DNA from 3 places in the Bacillus sp. LR_5 genome. Region 3 is predicted to be linked to each of the others. Evidence: riboswitches for the same ligand, from Rfam matches in the RefSeq annotation. Region 3 holds a riboswitch; each other region holds the start of a gene.
What was found. A riboswitch is a leader RNA that binds a small molecule or an ion and turns the genes downstream of it on or off. The one in region 3 is predicted to bind thiamine pyrophosphate.

Region 1 (5,329 bases), on a different contig from region 3:
GAAAAAAGATTCATTTGATTCATACTTTTTACCTATTATTCGTCCGGCCTAGGGACAGACTAAGAATACTATTGAAAGCAAAGGAGCGGATTGAAATGGATAAAGAAAGTATGGTTGCTGATGAATTACACAGAATGTTTTTGGCTGGTGAGCTGCAAATCACGGTAGAGGAGGATATAAACAATATTTCCGAAAGGCTGAGAAACGGCGATCTCAGTTTAGACCGATTAAGCGGTGAAGACGCGTTTATAAAAGAAACGGTAAACGAGGCTTTAAGAAGAGTGGAGCAATAAAAGGGAGAGACGGGATCTGAAAGATGAGATTCCGTCTTTTTTTGTGACTTTGTTACAGTTCTCTGCAAGATAAAAGCAAATCGATTTGAAATGGCTTACTCAGGAGCCAGCCTTTTTCCATCAGAAGTTCAGATAGTTCCCCATGCAGATGAACAGCTGCATCTAATTGATCATGCAACGCTGTTCGGAGGTCGGGGTTTGCAGTTTCCGTTATTGCGACAGTGTACTTTTTAATGATGATTTGTATTGTCGTTAAGCAATCAAGAATCATTATAGGTATGATTGGGGTTGAAAAATCGTTCAATGCCTTCACCGCCTGTTAGTGGGTTTTATCTTTTAGATCTTCCTATTGAGAAGTATTTAGCCTTGTTTCATGGATTTATACAAAATGCTATAATGATTAACAAATTTTTTCGGGGAGTGGGATGATGAAACAGATTATTGCGATGGGCGGCGGGGGGTTTTTCGATGGAACCGGAAAATTTGTCCCTCGATCAATATATCATCAATCAATCGGGACGGAAGTCGCCTCGCATTTGTTTTTTGCCGACGGCGAGCGGTGATTCCCAAAACTATATTCAGCGGTTTTATCATGCTTTTCAAACACTGGATTGTGTGCCGTCTCATTTATCCTTATTTAAGCCGCCGACAACAGACTTCATTTCTTTTGTTATGGAAAAGGACGTGATTTATGTTGGCGGGGGAAATACGCGGAATATGCTTGTGCTGTGGAAGGAATGGGGGCTGGATCTTATTCTCAGAGAGGCATGGAAGAACGGGGTGATTTTAGCTGGATTAAGTGCCGGTGCGATCTGCTGGTTTGAAGAAGGAGTGACAGATTCGGCAGGACCGCTGACAAGTATGAAAAGTTTAGGTTTTTTGCAAGGGAGCTTTTGTCCTCATTATGACGGTGAAAAGAACCGGAGGCCGATATACCATCAGTTGATATCTAACGAATTCTTGTGCGATGGCTATGCGGCGGACGATGGAGCGGCTCTCCATTTCATAAATGATCAGCTGTTTCAGACTGTGAGTTCAAGACCGGGTGCAAAGGCATATCGGGTGATGAGGGGTGAACATGAGATTTTTGAAATCCCGCTGCGGGTCAAATATTTGGGTTGAATTAGCTGAATATTTTCTATATTCCTCTTTTTTTTCGATTGGTTTTATGTTAAGATGAGTCCGAAATCAATAGTTACTGGGGGTGCCCGTTTTCGGGCTGAGAGAGAAGGTAAGCTTCTTAACCCTTTGGACCTGATCTGGTTCGTACCAGCGTGGGGAAGTAGAGGAATTGTTTTTATTATTGTCGTGCTGGGCAATAATATGTTTCTTTCTGACTGTAACCGGGTTCATTCACTTGAATCCGGTTTTTTGTGCTGGTTATGGGCTTGATTTTGTCCTTTCAAAAGAAGAGAGGGGAAGGATCAATGATGCAAAACGATTCAGTGCAGCAAGCCAACATTTCCATTATGTCGAGTTTTTCGGGGAGTAAGAAAGTATACGTGGAGGGTTCTTCCTCGGACATCCAAGTGCCGATGAGGGAAATCGCCTTAAGTCCGACGACAGGATCGTTCGGCGAAGAGGAAAACGCGCCTGTGCGTGTCTATGATACAAGCGGACCGTATACTGACCCTGATGTGACCATTAATATTCAAGAAGGATTAAAGCCGCTCCGCCAAAAATGGATCACAGAGCGTAACGATGTGGAAGAATATGAAGGACGGACTATAAAACCAGAAGATAACGGTTATAAAAAGGCAATCCCAAACAAAAGCTACCCAGAACTAAAGCGGAAACCGCTGCGGGCGAAAGCGGGTCAAAATGTCACCCAAATGCATTATGCCAAAAAGGGGATCATTACACCTGAGATGGAGTTTATCGCCATTCGCGAGCATGTATCTCCCGAATTTGTCAGAGGTGAGGTAGCAAGCGGCCGGGCGATCATTCCTTCAAATATTAATCACCCTGAAAGTGAACCGATGATTATTGGCCGGAATTTCCATGTGAAGATTAATGCGAATATCGGGAATTCAGCGGTTACGTCATCAATTGAAGAAGAAGTGGAAAAAATGACGTGGGCCATCCGCTGGGGAGCGGATACGATGATGGATCTATCTACCGGTAAAGATATTCATACGACGCGTGAATGGATTATTCGCAATTGCCCTGTGCCTGTGGGAACTGTTCCGATTTATCAGGCGCTTGAAAAAGTAAACGGCGTAGCGGAGGATTTAACGTGGGAGATTTACCGTGATACGCTGATCGAGCAGGCAGAGCAGGGAGTGGATTATTTTACGATTCACGCGGGTGTTTTGCTGCGGTATGTCCCGCTAACCGCCAAACGGACAACAGGAATTGTGTCACGCGGGGGAGCGATTATGGCACAGTGGTGTCTGGCCCATCATCAGGAAAGCTTTTTGTATACTCATTTTGAAGAAATCTGTGAAATCATGAAAACGTATGATATTGCTTTTTCTCTTGGGGACGGGCTTCGTCCCGGATCAATCGCTGATGCCAATGACGAAGCGCAATTTGCTGAATTAGAGACCCTCGGAGAACTGACGCAAATTGCCTGGAAGCATGATGTTCAGGTGATGATTGAGGGACCGGGGCATGTGCCGATGCATAAAATCAAAGAGAACGTCGATAAACAAATGGACATTTGCAAAGAAGCGCCTTTTTACACATTGGGGCCGCTGACGACAGATATTGCGCCGGGCTATGACCATATTACTTCAGCGATCGGAGCGGCGATGATCGGCTGGTATGGGACAGCAATGCTTTGTTATGTAACGCCGAAGGAGCATTTGGGGCTGCCAAACCGTGATGATGTTCGTGAAGGGGTCATTACATATAAAATTGCTGCGCACGCAGCAGATCTTGCAAAAGGGCATCCCGGAGCGCAAATACGGGATGATGCGTTATCGAAAGCCCGCTTTGAATTCCGTTGGCGAGACCAGTTTAATTTATCTCTTGATCCGGAAAGAGCGCTTGAATATCATGATGAAACACTGCCGGCAGAAGGAGCAAAAACCGCTCATTTCTGTTCAATGTGCGGGCCGAAGTTTTGCAGCATGAGAATTTCTCAGGATATTCGGGATTATGCGAAGGATAAAAAGCTTAGTGAATGGGATGCCATTCAAGAGGGAATGAAAGAAAAAGCTGAAGAATTTGTGAATCAAGGCAGCAAGCTGTATAAATAATAGATTGACAGGCGAAATGGAATACGTTTTAATATAGCTAATAAATATTTCCAGTATTGCTGATCGGGACACCGAAGGCTCTTATCTTTTAGATAAGGGCCTTTTTTGTATGAAAAAGGAGGGATCATTGATGGGAATCAAAAAAGAGAAGGGGAGAAAACGATTTAGGAAGCGAAAAACATATGGGAATCAGATTTTGCCGCTTGATCTTCTGATTGCAAAAAATAAACGAGAGATTATGAACAGCGCGGAGCTTATGGAGGAAATTTATATGAAGATTGATAAGAAGCATACGGCAGTGCGTAACTAAATATAAAAAAACCCGCTAATTACAGCGGGTTTTTACATTTCTATTAAGCATCTTTTTTAATCGGCAATCCAAGGCCTTCTGCCACGCGTTTTCCGTATTCAGGATCCGCTTTGTAGAAATGCTCGATTTGGCGAAGTTTGATTTCTTCTTTTTCTACCGGCTTCATGGCGTTTACGATATTTTCAACAAGGCGGGCACGCTCATCTTCGCTCATTAAACGATAGAGGTCACCGGCTTGTGTGTAGTGGTCGTTGTGATCGTAGCTTACGCTGTCAGCGATCCCTTGTACCGGATATGCTGCTTGTTTATCCTCAGGTGACTCTTTCGGACCGCCGAAGCTGTTAGGCTCGTAATAAACAGATCCGCCGCCGTTATTGTCAAAACGCATTTGTCCGTCACGCTGATAATTGTTCACTTCGTTGCGTGCGCGGTTGATTGGCAGTGCTTGATGGTTTGCACCGACACGGTAGCGGTGTGCATCATGATAAGCAAACAGCCGGCCTTGAAGCATTTTATCTGGAGAAACATCAATACCAGGCACGAGTGTTCCAGGTGAGAATGTCGCTTGTTCTACTTCTGCAAAGTAGTTTTCCGGATTTCTGTCTAGAACCATGCGTCCGACTTCGATTAACGGATAGTCTTTTTGAGACCAAACTTTTGTGACATCAAACGGATCGAAGCGATACGTATTTGCATCTTCTAAAGGCATGATTTGCACATATAGTTTCCATGCAGGGAAATCGCCGTTTTCAATTGCGTTGAAAAGATCTTCTGTATGGTAATCAGGGTTTTCACCGGCAATTTTTGCTGCTGTATTGACATCAAGGTTTTTTACGCCTTGTTCTGTTTTAAAGTGATATTTAATCCATACGCCTTCGCCTTCGGCATTTGTCCATTTGAATGTATGGCTTCCGAAGCCGTGCATGTGGCGAAGTGTTGCAGGAATTCCGCGGTCTGACATCAGAATTGTCACTTGGTGCAGTGATTCTGGTGAAAGTGACCAGAAATCCCATACAGCTGTAGGGTTTTTCAAGTGTGTTTTTGGATCTCTTTTTTGTGTATGGATGAAATCAGGGAACTTAATCGCATCGCGGATGAAGAATACCGGTGTATTGTTACCGACGATGTCGTAGTTTCCTTCTTCAGTATAAAATTTAACAGCAAATCCGCGCGGGTCGCGAACGGTGTCAGCCGAGCCAAGTTCACCGGCAACTGTTGAGAAACGGATGAACAACGGTGTCCGTTTGCCGACTTCAGAAAGGAAAGCGGCTTTCGTGTATTTTGTTACATCATTTGTCACTTCAAAATATCCGTGTGCGCCTGCTCCTTTGGCGTGAACGACACGTTCAGGAACACGTTCTCTGTTGAAATGGGCCAATTTTTCGAGTAAATGTACATCTTGGATTAAAGTTGGTCCGCGAGAACCGGCAGTCATTGAATTTTGATTATCTCCAACCGGAGCGCCCCAGCTAGTTGTCAGTTTATTTGAACTCATGTCATCACCTCTTGAAATTTATAAGAAC
Region 2 (5,329 bases), on a different contig from region 3:
TGCTCAGGGTTTTGAAAAACAAATCCCATCCGTTTACGCAATTCTTTTTCTTTATATTTCTGCAGCGGCTGATCATAGAGAAGGATTTTGCCGCTTTGCGGTTTCATGAGACGGGCCAGAACTGATAGGAGCGTCGATTTTCCAGTTCCGTTCGGACCGACAAGCGCCGTTAAAGAGCCTTCGCGCAACGAAAAGCTGATGTCTTTGAAAATCGCCTGCTGTCCTCTCGCGAACGAAAGGCTGCTGACTTCAAGCACACTCTCCCCAGGAGGGGCTTTCTTCTTTTTGGCATGCCCGGCAGGAATAGGCTCTTTGAACAGCATCTCTTTTGATAAAGTAAACGGCATACTCAGCTTTTCCTGCAGATGACAGACCTTTGGAATGGCGATGCCCAATTTCTTTAGTGTCTCCGCTTCATGCTGAAATAGATTTTTTGTCAAGCCATCCAGCGCCTTTTTGCCTGATTTGTCGAGCACGATCGTTCTCTCAATCCAAGGCGCCCATTCATCAAGCTGGTGCTCAATGACGAGGAGGCTGAAACCTTTTTCCCGCTGAAGATCCTTCATCAGATGAACGAACTCCCGCGCTGAGAAAGGGTCTAAAAGAGAGGTCGGCTCATCTAAAATAATAAGCTCAGGCTCCATCGCCAAAATACAGGCGAGAGCCACTTTCTGCTTTTGTCCTCCTGAAAGGGTTGAGATCATTTTTTCTTTTAAATGGGTAATGCGTAATTTTTCTAATACGGCGTTGATTTTCTCTGTCATTTCTTCTTTTGGAATTTGCAGATTTTCCAGCCCGAACGCAATTTCGTCCTCCACCGTCAGCATGCAGAACTGCTGATCAGGATCCTGAAAAACGACCCCGGCATGCTGAGCAATCGTTTCGGAGGTTTCAGCATCTGTGACCGGCTTTTGAAATAGAAATACATGTCCGGACTGAATGCCGTCGCAAGCCTCCGGATATAGACCTTTTAAACAAAGGGCGAGCGAGCTTTTACCGCATCCGCTCGGTCCTAATAATAAAACACATTCTCCTTTTTGAAGCTCAAACGAAATGTCTTGAAAAACCGGTTTCTCGTCTTCTTCATAAGAGAAGCTGAGCTGCTCAACCGTCAGAAGCTCATCAAAGGCTTGCATGTTCTGACGCCCGCTTCCTTTTCTTTTTCAGTTCCTTTCCGAGTGCCATTCCGTTTAACACACCTGTATAAGCGAGAGAGTCGCTGACAGCTTTTCCGAGAAGCCCCGCCAAAAGCGCGCCGGAAATGAGGCGGATCACAAGCATAATGAGCAGATAACCTGGTGAATAGGCTGCATAGCCAGAAACAAAGAGATCATAGAAAAAGCTGGCTACTGAAGACCCCATACCGGCCAGCATAAGGATAGGGAGAGAGTATGCTTTCCAGCGTGTTGCAAGAAATACAGCCTCAGCCCCGAGCCCTTGAACAATGCCAATCACGATGACCATCGGGCCAGACGGATTTCCCAGCAGGCACTCAACGAGAGCGGCAATGATTTCAGAAACGAGCGCCGCACCCGGTTTTTGAATCATGTACGCGGCGATCACAGAAACGATAAACCAAATGCCGTAAATCGGTTCATAGGCGATTGGCCCAAACATACCTGCAAGCACGTTTCCGAAATGTGTAAATAATAAATAAACAACGGCAAATACGATACTGATAACGGACATGATGACAATTTCTTTTACTTTCCAGCTTTTCATTTTATCCCTGCTTTCTGTTTTTTCTTGATGGACTGTTAGCCGAAAGATTCACAGTCATGGTGATATGGTTTGTTTGCTGCTCGGCCATGCGGAAAACGGCTTCCAATGTGCTGAATACGTCATGCGCATCCCCGTCAAGCTCGCTCGCGTAATGGACACTCTGTACGAAAGTGCCTTGGGCTTTTGCAATGTCGACAGCCTTCATAATCAATCCCATATAATCCGGCTCGTTCATTGGATAAAGGGCAAATTGGCACGGCGCTTCCGCCTTCAAGCCTCGGACAGCATCTTCATTGACACGCTTATCGCCTTTGGAAAGATATGTATCCCCCTGTGTGTCACCCGGGCATCCAATGGAAAACGTGCCGTTCATGACGATGTGTTTTTCGCTGTTTGCTGCATGAAGGTAAATGGCTTTTGCAGCATCGAATACATGATCAATCGATCCGCGTAACACCGTGCTGATATGGTCGGTTTTCGTCCAAACCTTGGATGTATCTGTTTTTTTCAGCGCAGACTTGATCACACTGATAAAATCATCCGTCATCGGATATAAAGAGAAGCGAAAACCGGCGATTCTGCTTGTACCGCAAATATGTTCCATTTCTCCGACCTCCTGTTTTTTTGGTAAAATAAAAAACTGCATATCCTAAGGGAATATGCAGTCATAGATCGATTAAGCGCACAAAAAAATACACCATTCGGTCAACCTGCACTTCCCCACGCTGGTATTATCCAGATCGGGTCATAAGGGATCAAAGCGCGTTTCTTTCGCGCTTTATCTCAGCCAAAACAGCACCCCTAGTGCTTTCCGTATACAATTTTTTATTTTGACATCATAATAGATGATAAGAATCATTTTGTAAACAACGAAATCATTTTTTTCATATAGGGACAGGAGAGGATGATCACATTTGGACAAAGGACACATATTAATTGTGGAAGATGAAGAAAAAATCGCCAGGGTTCTGCAGCTTGAATTGGAATATGAAGGATACGGCGTGACCATTAAACACAATGGAACAGAAGGTCTTGAGGCGGCCGCGGAAGGCGGGCATTCCTTGGTGCTTCTTGATGTCATGCTGCCGGGGCTTAGCGGACTGGAAGTGCTGCGCCGCTTGAGAAAAACGGATTCGCAGACACCGGTCATATTATTAACGGCGCGAGACAGCATTCCTGATAAGGTAACAGGTCTGGATATCGGTGCGAATGACTATGTCACCAAGCCGTTTGAAATCGAGGAATTACTTGCGAGAATCAGGGCGGCGCTGCGGCAAAATGGAACAAAAACGGAAGATATCGGCACCTTTCTTACATATGACGATTTGCGGGTGAACGAAAAAACCCGTGAAGTGAGACGCGGAGACAAAGAGGTGGAATTAACGCCGCGGGAATTTGATCTACTCGTCTATATGCTAAAGCATCCGCAGCAAGTGCTGACACGGGAGCAAATTCTAAGCTCGGTATGGGGATTTGATTATATCGGTGATACAAATGTCGTGGACGTCTACATAAGATACATCAGAAAAAAACTGGACTATCCTTACGAAAAACAGCTGATCCATACGATTCGCGGGGTCGGCTATGCCATTAAGGGGTAAACGATGAAGCTGAAGACCAAGATTCATCTATACACATCAATATCACTGTTGATTTTATTAATTTTGGTGCATACCGCAGTCTATCTCATTTTTTCGTCTGCGCTGACATCAAAGGATGCATCCCGGCTTGCTGATGAGACGGATAACATTGCCGAAGCGCTGCGTGCCGCTGAAACAGAAGGAGTGGCTTTGCAGGATATGCTGCAGGCCTATCTTCCGGCAAATGGCATGGTGCGTGTAGTGAATGGTGATCAAAAAGCCGTTATGACGATCACAAAAGAAAAAGCCTATAAAGGTTTTCCTCTCTCTTTTCATAGCGGAGAAACGGCAGATGTGAGGAAACATGACGGCAAGCTGTTTGCCGAGGCTGCTGTTCCGGTGATTTGGACCGATGGACAAGTGGTGTCTCTTCAGCTGGTTGAAAGGCTGGAGAACACAGAAGAGAGTCTGTTTCTGCTGAAAATCATCTTAATCGCTGCAAGTGCTGCTGTCTGCATTGCTTCTTTTTTTGCAGGCAGCTTGCTAGCCCGCCGAATCATCAATCCGATCAGACGATTAATGATCACAATGAAAGACATACAGCGAGACAAAGAATTTAAAACGATTTCTTTAGAAGGACAGTCCAACGATGAATTGTATCAAATGGGGCTGACATTTAATGAAATGGCAATGATGCTGAAGAAGCACTATGATAAACAGCAGCAATTTGTTCAAGATGCTTCACACGAATTGAAAACGCCGCTCACCATTATAGAAAGCTACAGCAGCCTGATGAAGCGGTGGGGGGCAAAAAAGCCGGAGGTGCTTGAGGAGTCGATAGAAGCCATTCACTCAGAAGCGGTGCATATGAAAAAACTGACCAATCAGCTTTTGGCGCTGGCCAAAAGTCATCAAGAGCTTGAGCTTGATCTGAAAACAATCGATCTGATTGAAGCGGCGCGCGCGGTTATGCAAACGCTCCAGCCCGTTTATCAGCGTGACATATTGCTTGAAACAGATAAAGAGAGCCTGCTTGTAAAGGCTGATGAAGAACGCATCAAGCAGCTGTTGACCATTTTGCTTGATAATGCAATAAAGTATAGTGAAAAGCCTATTGAGATGTCAGCCGGAACGAGGAATGGACGGCCATTTCTGTCAGTGAGGGATGAAGGCATCGGAATACCTGAGGAGCATATCCCGCATTTGTTCGAACGGTTCTACCGGGCAGATGAGGCACGAAACCGAAAAACAGGCGGAACGGGTTTAGGCCTTTCCATTGCCAAGCAAATCGCCGATGAGCATGGCATTGAGCTGTCTGTCAAAAGCAAGCCGGGACAAGGAACAGCTGTCACCATGCAATTCAGCGAACAGAATGGGGGAGGCCGATGACTAAAACAATAAAAACAGTATCTTTTGCTGCAGCAGCCATTTTAGTTGTCATCATCTGTACGTTTCTCATCATTCGGCAAACCCATGAGAACGTATTGTCAAAGGAGACTGTCGTAAAAAAAGTCGAAGCCTCCTATGAAGGCAAGGTCACGAAAGCAACTCAATCAAAGGATAAAAAAACATATGATATAACCCTTGAAAATCCAAAGGGAACTTACTTTGTAAAAGCAGACGCAATATCGGCTGACATTCTTTCAATGAATAGAGTAAAAGCAGTGAATCCATCTGCCATGACAGAAAAAGAAGCCGAGCATCTCGCGCTTGAGCGAGTGCCGGGAACGGTCAAAAAACAAACACGACAAAGTCGAGTTGCCACTTATACCATACAAAAAGAAGATGGGAAAACATACGAAGTGAAGGTAGACATGCAGGCAAAAACAGTCTTGTCTGCCGATCAAATCAGCAGCAAAGATCAACAAAAAACGCCGATTACGAAAAAAGAAGCCAAAACAATTGCTGAGCGAGAAACGGGAGGAACAGCGGATGACGCAGATCTCGAAGAAAGTGAGGGCACTCTCATCTTTGAAGTAGACGTTGATCTTCCTGATAATAAGGAAGCGACAGTGAAAATCAATGCC
Region 3 (5,329 bases):
CCCTCCTTTTTCATACAAAAAAGGCCCTTATCTAAACGATAAGAGCCTTCGGTGTTCCGATCAGCGCGATAAATTTGAAAAATTTGTACTGACCATGTTAATTCATACAATACCGACCTGTCAACTATTTTTTAAGGGAGTTGACACTGTATCAGATTGCATCCCCGCTTTTTCCTTATACACTCTTTTCCCTTGACGCATAAGCTAGAGAAACTAGAATACGAGAGAAAGAGATGTGGGAGTGTGGAAAAGACAAAATTGACCGGACGTATCGTGACACGGGATGATCCGGACTATAACGAAGCAAGAACCAATATTAACCTAAGCTTAGAAAGGTATCCTGACATCATTGTGTTTTGCCAAAACAAACAGGATGCACTCAATGCGCTGAAATGGGCGCGTGAAAACCGTGTGCCTTTCCGTATTAGAGGCGGCAGACACAGCTATGAGAACTTTTCCCTTTTAAATAACGGTCTTGTTATTGATTTAAGCGAGATGAAAAAAATAACTGTGAATCAGGATAAAAAGCTGGCCTATATTGAAGCGGGGGCTGAATTGGGAGAAGTCTATCGGACACTCTGGCAATACGGCCTGACGCTTCCCGCAGGCACCATTGCTAATGTAGGGCTCACAGGTTTAACTCTCGGAGGGGGAATTGGACTTTTAACAAGGGCTGCCGGCCTTACTTGCGACAGCCTCGTGCAGCTTGAGATGATCGTAGCAGACGAAAAAGAGGGCGCTGATCTGATTACAGTCAGCTGTTCAAATCATCCAGACTTATTTTGGGCGTCTCAGGGAGGCGGAGGAGGCAATTTCGGCATAGTCACCTCCATGACATTTAAAGCAGTGCCCATCTCTCAAGTGTCGATTTTTTCTATAACATGGGGATGGGATGATTTTGAGGAAGTATTTAACACGTGGCAGCACTGGGCCCCGTATACAGATGACCGGCTTACATCATCAATAGAGTTTTGGCCTAAAGAAGTAAACCGCATAGAAGCACTCGGCCAATTTGTCGGGCCAAAAACAGAGTTAAAAAAACTGTTAAAGCCTTTATTGAAAGCAGGAAGCCTAACAAGCGGAATGGTAAAAACAATGCCGTTCATCGAAGCGGTAACCTTTTTTAACAGCCCGGGAGGCAATCAGCCTCAAAAAATGAAACGCTCCGGCTCTTTCATTGAAAAGCCATTATCAGAACGTGCGATTACAACAATAAAACACTTTTTAGAGCACGCTCCGAATCAAAACGCCAGTGTCTGGCAGCAAGCACTCGGCGGGGCAGCCGGACGGATCGCTCCTGACCAAACGGCATTTTATTATCGTGATGCAATCATTGCCCAGGAATACTTAACAAACTGGACATCCCCTGGAGAAAAAAGACAAAACGTCCGCTGGATTGAGGGGCTGAGAACGTCCCTTTCGAGAGAAACGATGGGAGACTACGTAAATTGGCCAGATATCGAAATCAGAAACTGGCCAAGAACATATTACGGCGAAAACGTTGAACGACTCCGCCGTGTCAAAACGAAATATGATCCAGAAAATGTTTTCCGCTTTGAACAGAGTATTCCGCCGCTTCGACGCTCTCTGTTTTTCTAAAAAAAATGAAGATGGAGCATTCTCCATCTTCATTTTTTTTATTGATATAAATTGCTTCCCGTATCGACAAACTCTTTTGCTTTTTCTTTTAATCCTTTATTTATAGCTTCTGCTTCACTGAGATCGTTTTTCTTCGCATAATCCCGAATATCCTGTGAAATTCTCATGCTGCAAAATTTCGGACCGCACATGGAACAAAAGTGAGCGGTTTTTGCTCCTTCAGCAGGCAGGGTTTCATCATGGTATTCAAGGGCTCTCTCCGGATCAAGAGATAAATTAAACTGATCCCGCCAGCGGAATTCAAAACGGGCTTTCGATAACGCATCATCCCGGATTTGCGCTCCGGGATGCCCTTTTGCAAGGTCCGCAGCGTGCGCAGCGATCTTATATGTAATGACTCCTTCACGAACATCATCACGGTTTGGCAGCCCTAAATGCTCCTTCGGCGTTACATAACAAAGCATTGCTGTCCCGTACCAACCGATCATCGCCGCTCCGATCGCTGAAGTAATATGGTCATATCCCGGGGCAATATCCGTTGTCAACGGCCCCAATGTGTAAAAAGGCGCTTCTTTACAAATGTCCATTTGTTTATCGACATTCTCTTTGATTTTATGCATCGGAACATGGCCAGGACCCTCAATCATCACCTGAACATCATGCTTCCAGGCAATTTGCGTCAGCTCTCCAAGCGTCTCTAATTCAGCAAACTGCGCTTCGTCATTGGCATCAGCAATTGATCCGGGACGCAAACCATCCCCAAGAGAGAAAGCAATATCATACATTTTCATAATCTCACAGATTTCTTCAAAATGTGTGTATAAAAAGCTTTCTTGATGATGAGCCAGACACCACTGCGCCATAATCGCTCCCCCGCGTGACACGATACCAGTTGTCCGTTTGGCAGTCAGCGGTACATACCTAAGCAAAACACCCGCGTGAATCGTAAAATAATCCACTCCCTGCTCTGCCTGCTCGATTAGCGTATCACGATAAATCTCCCACGTTAAATCCTCCGCTACGCCGTTTACTTTTTCAAGCGCCTGATAAATCGGAACAGTTCCCACAGGCACGGGGCAATTGCGGATAATCCATTCACGCGTCGTATGAATATCTTTTCCGGTAGAGAGATCCATCATCGTATCCGCTCCCCAGCGGATGGCCCACGTCATTTTTTCCACTTCTTCTTCAATGGATGACGTAACCGCTGAATTCCCGATATTCGCATTAATCTTCACATGAAAATTCCGGCCGATAATCATTGGCTCACTTTCAGGGTGATTAATGTTTGAAGGAATAATCGCCCGGCCGCTGGCTACCTCGTCTCTGACGAATTCAGGAGACACATGCTCACGAATGGCGATAAATTCCATCTCAGGTGTAATGATCCCCTTTTTTGCATAGTGCATTTGAGTGACATTTTGACCTGCCTTCGCCCTCAGCGGTTTCCGCTTTAATCCTGGGTAGCTTACGTTTGGATTTGCTTTTTTATAACCGTTATCTTCTGGTTTTATAGCCCGACCTTCATACTCTTCCACGTCACCGCGCTCTGTGATCCATTTTTGGCGGAGCGGCTTTAATCCTTCTTGAATATTAATGGTTACTTCAGGGTCCGTATACGGTCCGCTTGTATCATAGACACGCACAGGCGCATTTTCCTCTTCGCCGAACGATCCCGTCGTCGGACTCAATAGGATCTCCCTCATCGGTACTTGGATGTCCGAAGAAGAACCCTCCACGTATACCTTCTTGCTGCCTGAAAAACTTGACATAATGGAAATGTTGGCTTGCTGCACTGAATTGTTTTGCATTACTTTTCCTTCCCCTCTCTACGTTTGAAAGGACAAAATCAAGCCCATAACCAGCACAAAAAACCGGATTCATATAAATGAACCCGGTTACAGTCAGAAAGAAACATATTATTGCCCAGCAAGACAATAACAAAAACAATTCCTCTACTTCCCCACGCTGGTACGAACCAGATCAGGTCCAAAGGGTTAAGAAGCTTGCCTTCTCTCTCAGCCCGAAAGCGGGCACCCCCAGTAACTATTGATTTCGCACTCATCTTATCATAAAATCAATCTGAAAAAAAGAGGAATATAGATAATATTCAGCTAATTTCACCCTAAATATTTGACCGGCAACGGGATTTCAGCTATTTCATGTTCAGCCATCATCACCCGATATGCCTTTGCACCCGACCTTGAACTCATAGTCTGAAACAGCTGATCATTTATGAAATGGAGAGCAGCCCCATCATCCGCTGCATAGCCACTGCATAAGAACTTGTTAGATATCAGCTGGTGGTATGCCGGTCTCCGATCCTTTTCCCCGTCATAATGGGGACAAAAGCTCCCTTGCAAAAAACCTAAACTTTTCAAACTTGTCAGCGGTCCGGCTGAATCTGTCACCCCTTCTTCAAACCAGCAGATCGCACCGGCACTTATTCCAGCTAAAACCACACCGTTCTTCCATGCTTCCCTGAGAATATGGTCCAGCCCCCACTCTTTCCATAACACAAGTAAATTCCGCGTATTTCCCCCGCCAACATAAATCACGTCCATTTCCATAACAAAAGAAGCTAAATCTGATGATGGCGGCTTAAACAAAGATAAATGAGACGGCACGCAATCCAATGTTTGAAATGCATGATAAAACCGCTGAATATAGTTTTGGGAATCTCCGCTCGCCGTCGGCAAAAAACAAATACGAGGCTGCTCTCGTTTTGATTGATTGAGGATATATTGATCGAGGGACAAATTATCCGGCTCCATCGAAAAACCCCCGCCCCCCATCGCAATAATCTGCTTCATCATCACACCCCCCAACAAAATTTGTTGCTTATTATAGCATTTTGTATAGAAGCAAGAAACAAAGTCAAATACTTTCTTATCAGGAGCTGCTAAAAAAACAAAGGAGGTGGTTTCCCATTGAACAAAGTCTTTGTCCCAAAGATATTCTTGATTTGTTAACAACAATAAAAACCAGCATTAACAAATACACTGTCGCAATAACAGAAACCGAAAATCCCCACATCAGAAGAGCATTGCATGATCAATTAGATACAACTGTTTATCTCCATGATGAACTGTCAGATCTTCTGTTAGAAAAGGGGTGGCTCGGGTGAGCAATTACGCTTTTATCTTGCAGTAAAGACCACAAAAAGAGACGGGATCTCAAAGATGAGATGCCGTCTCTTTTTTATTGCTCCACTCTTCTTAAAGCCTCATTTACCGTTTCTTTTATAAACGCGTCTTCACCGCTTAATCGGTCTAAACTGAGATCGCCGTTTCTCAGCCTTTCGGAAATATTGTTTATATCCTCCTCTACTGTGATTTGCAGCTCACCAGCCAAAAACATTCTGTGTAATTCATCCGCAACCAAACTTTCTTTATTCACTTCCATCCACTCCTTTATTTTCAATATTATTCTTAGTCTGTCCCTAGGCCGAGACGAATAATAGGAAAAAAGTATGAATCAAACGAATCTTTTTTCCGCCTTCTTACGTATATCTGTTGAGAAAAAAGAAAAAGGGGAAGATCTAACATGTCATTTTTTAAGAAGCTTGCGGCAAGTGCCGGAATTGGAGCTGCAAAAGTAGATACAATTTTAGAAAAAGACGCATATTTTCCAGGAGAAGAAGTACAGGGAACGGTACATGTCAAAGGCGGAAAAATCGCTCAGGACATCCGTTATATCGATTTACAGCTTAGCACACGATATGTCATTG

Region 1: it holds a riboswitch for thiamine pyrophosphate, as region 3 does, so the genes downstream of both, thiC (phosphomethylpyrimidine synthase ThiC) here and thiC (phosphomethylpyrimidine synthase ThiC) in region 3, are expected to answer to the same signal.
Region 2: it holds a riboswitch for thiamine pyrophosphate, as region 3 does, so the genes downstream of both, thiU (HMP/thiamine ABC transporter substrate-binding protein ThiU) here and thiC (phosphomethylpyrimidine synthase ThiC) in region 3, are expected to answer to the same signal.

What each region holds. Positions count from the first base shown of each region.
Region 1 covers NZ_JAVAXX010000235.1:909-6,237, forward strand. The annotation lists gene RAC86_RS29355 (hypothetical protein) at 90-293, shown strand; gene RAC86_RS29360 (spore coat protein) at 346-597, opposite strand; partial or broken gene RAC86_RS29365 (Type 1 glutamine amidotransferase-like domain-containing protein) at 722-1,415, shown strand; TPP riboswitch at 1,484-1,591, shown strand; gene thiC (phosphomethylpyrimidine synthase ThiC) at 1,724-3,496, shown strand; partial or broken gene RAC86_RS29375 (FbpB family small basic protein) at 3,627-3,825, shown strand; gene katA (catalase KatA) at 3,850-5,301, opposite strand.
Region 2 covers NZ_JAVAXX010000216.1:2,263-7,591, forward strand. The annotation lists gene RAC86_RS28245 (ABC transporter ATP-binding protein) at 1-1,136, opposite strand, end outside; gene RAC86_RS28250 (ECF transporter S component) at 1,123-1,722, opposite strand; gene thiU (HMP/thiamine ABC transporter substrate-binding protein ThiU) at 1,724-2,326, opposite strand; TPP riboswitch at 2,423-2,535, opposite strand; gene ykoG (two-component system response regulator YkoG) at 2,637-3,323, shown strand; gene ykoH (two-component system sensor histidine kinase YkoH) at 3,327-4,691, shown strand; gene RAC86_RS28270 (PepSY domain-containing protein) at 4,688-5,329, shown strand, end outside.
Region 3 covers NZ_JAVAXX010000287.1:1,761-7,089, forward strand. The annotation lists gene RAC86_RS31995 (FAD-binding oxidoreductase) at 244-1,599, shown strand; gene thiC (phosphomethylpyrimidine synthase ThiC) at 1,638-3,410, opposite strand; TPP riboswitch at 3,543-3,650, opposite strand; gene RAC86_RS32005 (Type 1 glutamine amidotransferase-like domain-containing protein) at 3,720-4,412, opposite strand; gene RAC86_RS32010 (spore coat protein) at 4,454-4,726, shown strand; gene RAC86_RS32015 (hypothetical protein) at 4,801-5,004, opposite strand; gene spo0M (sporulation control protein Spo0M) at 5,146-5,329, shown strand, end outside.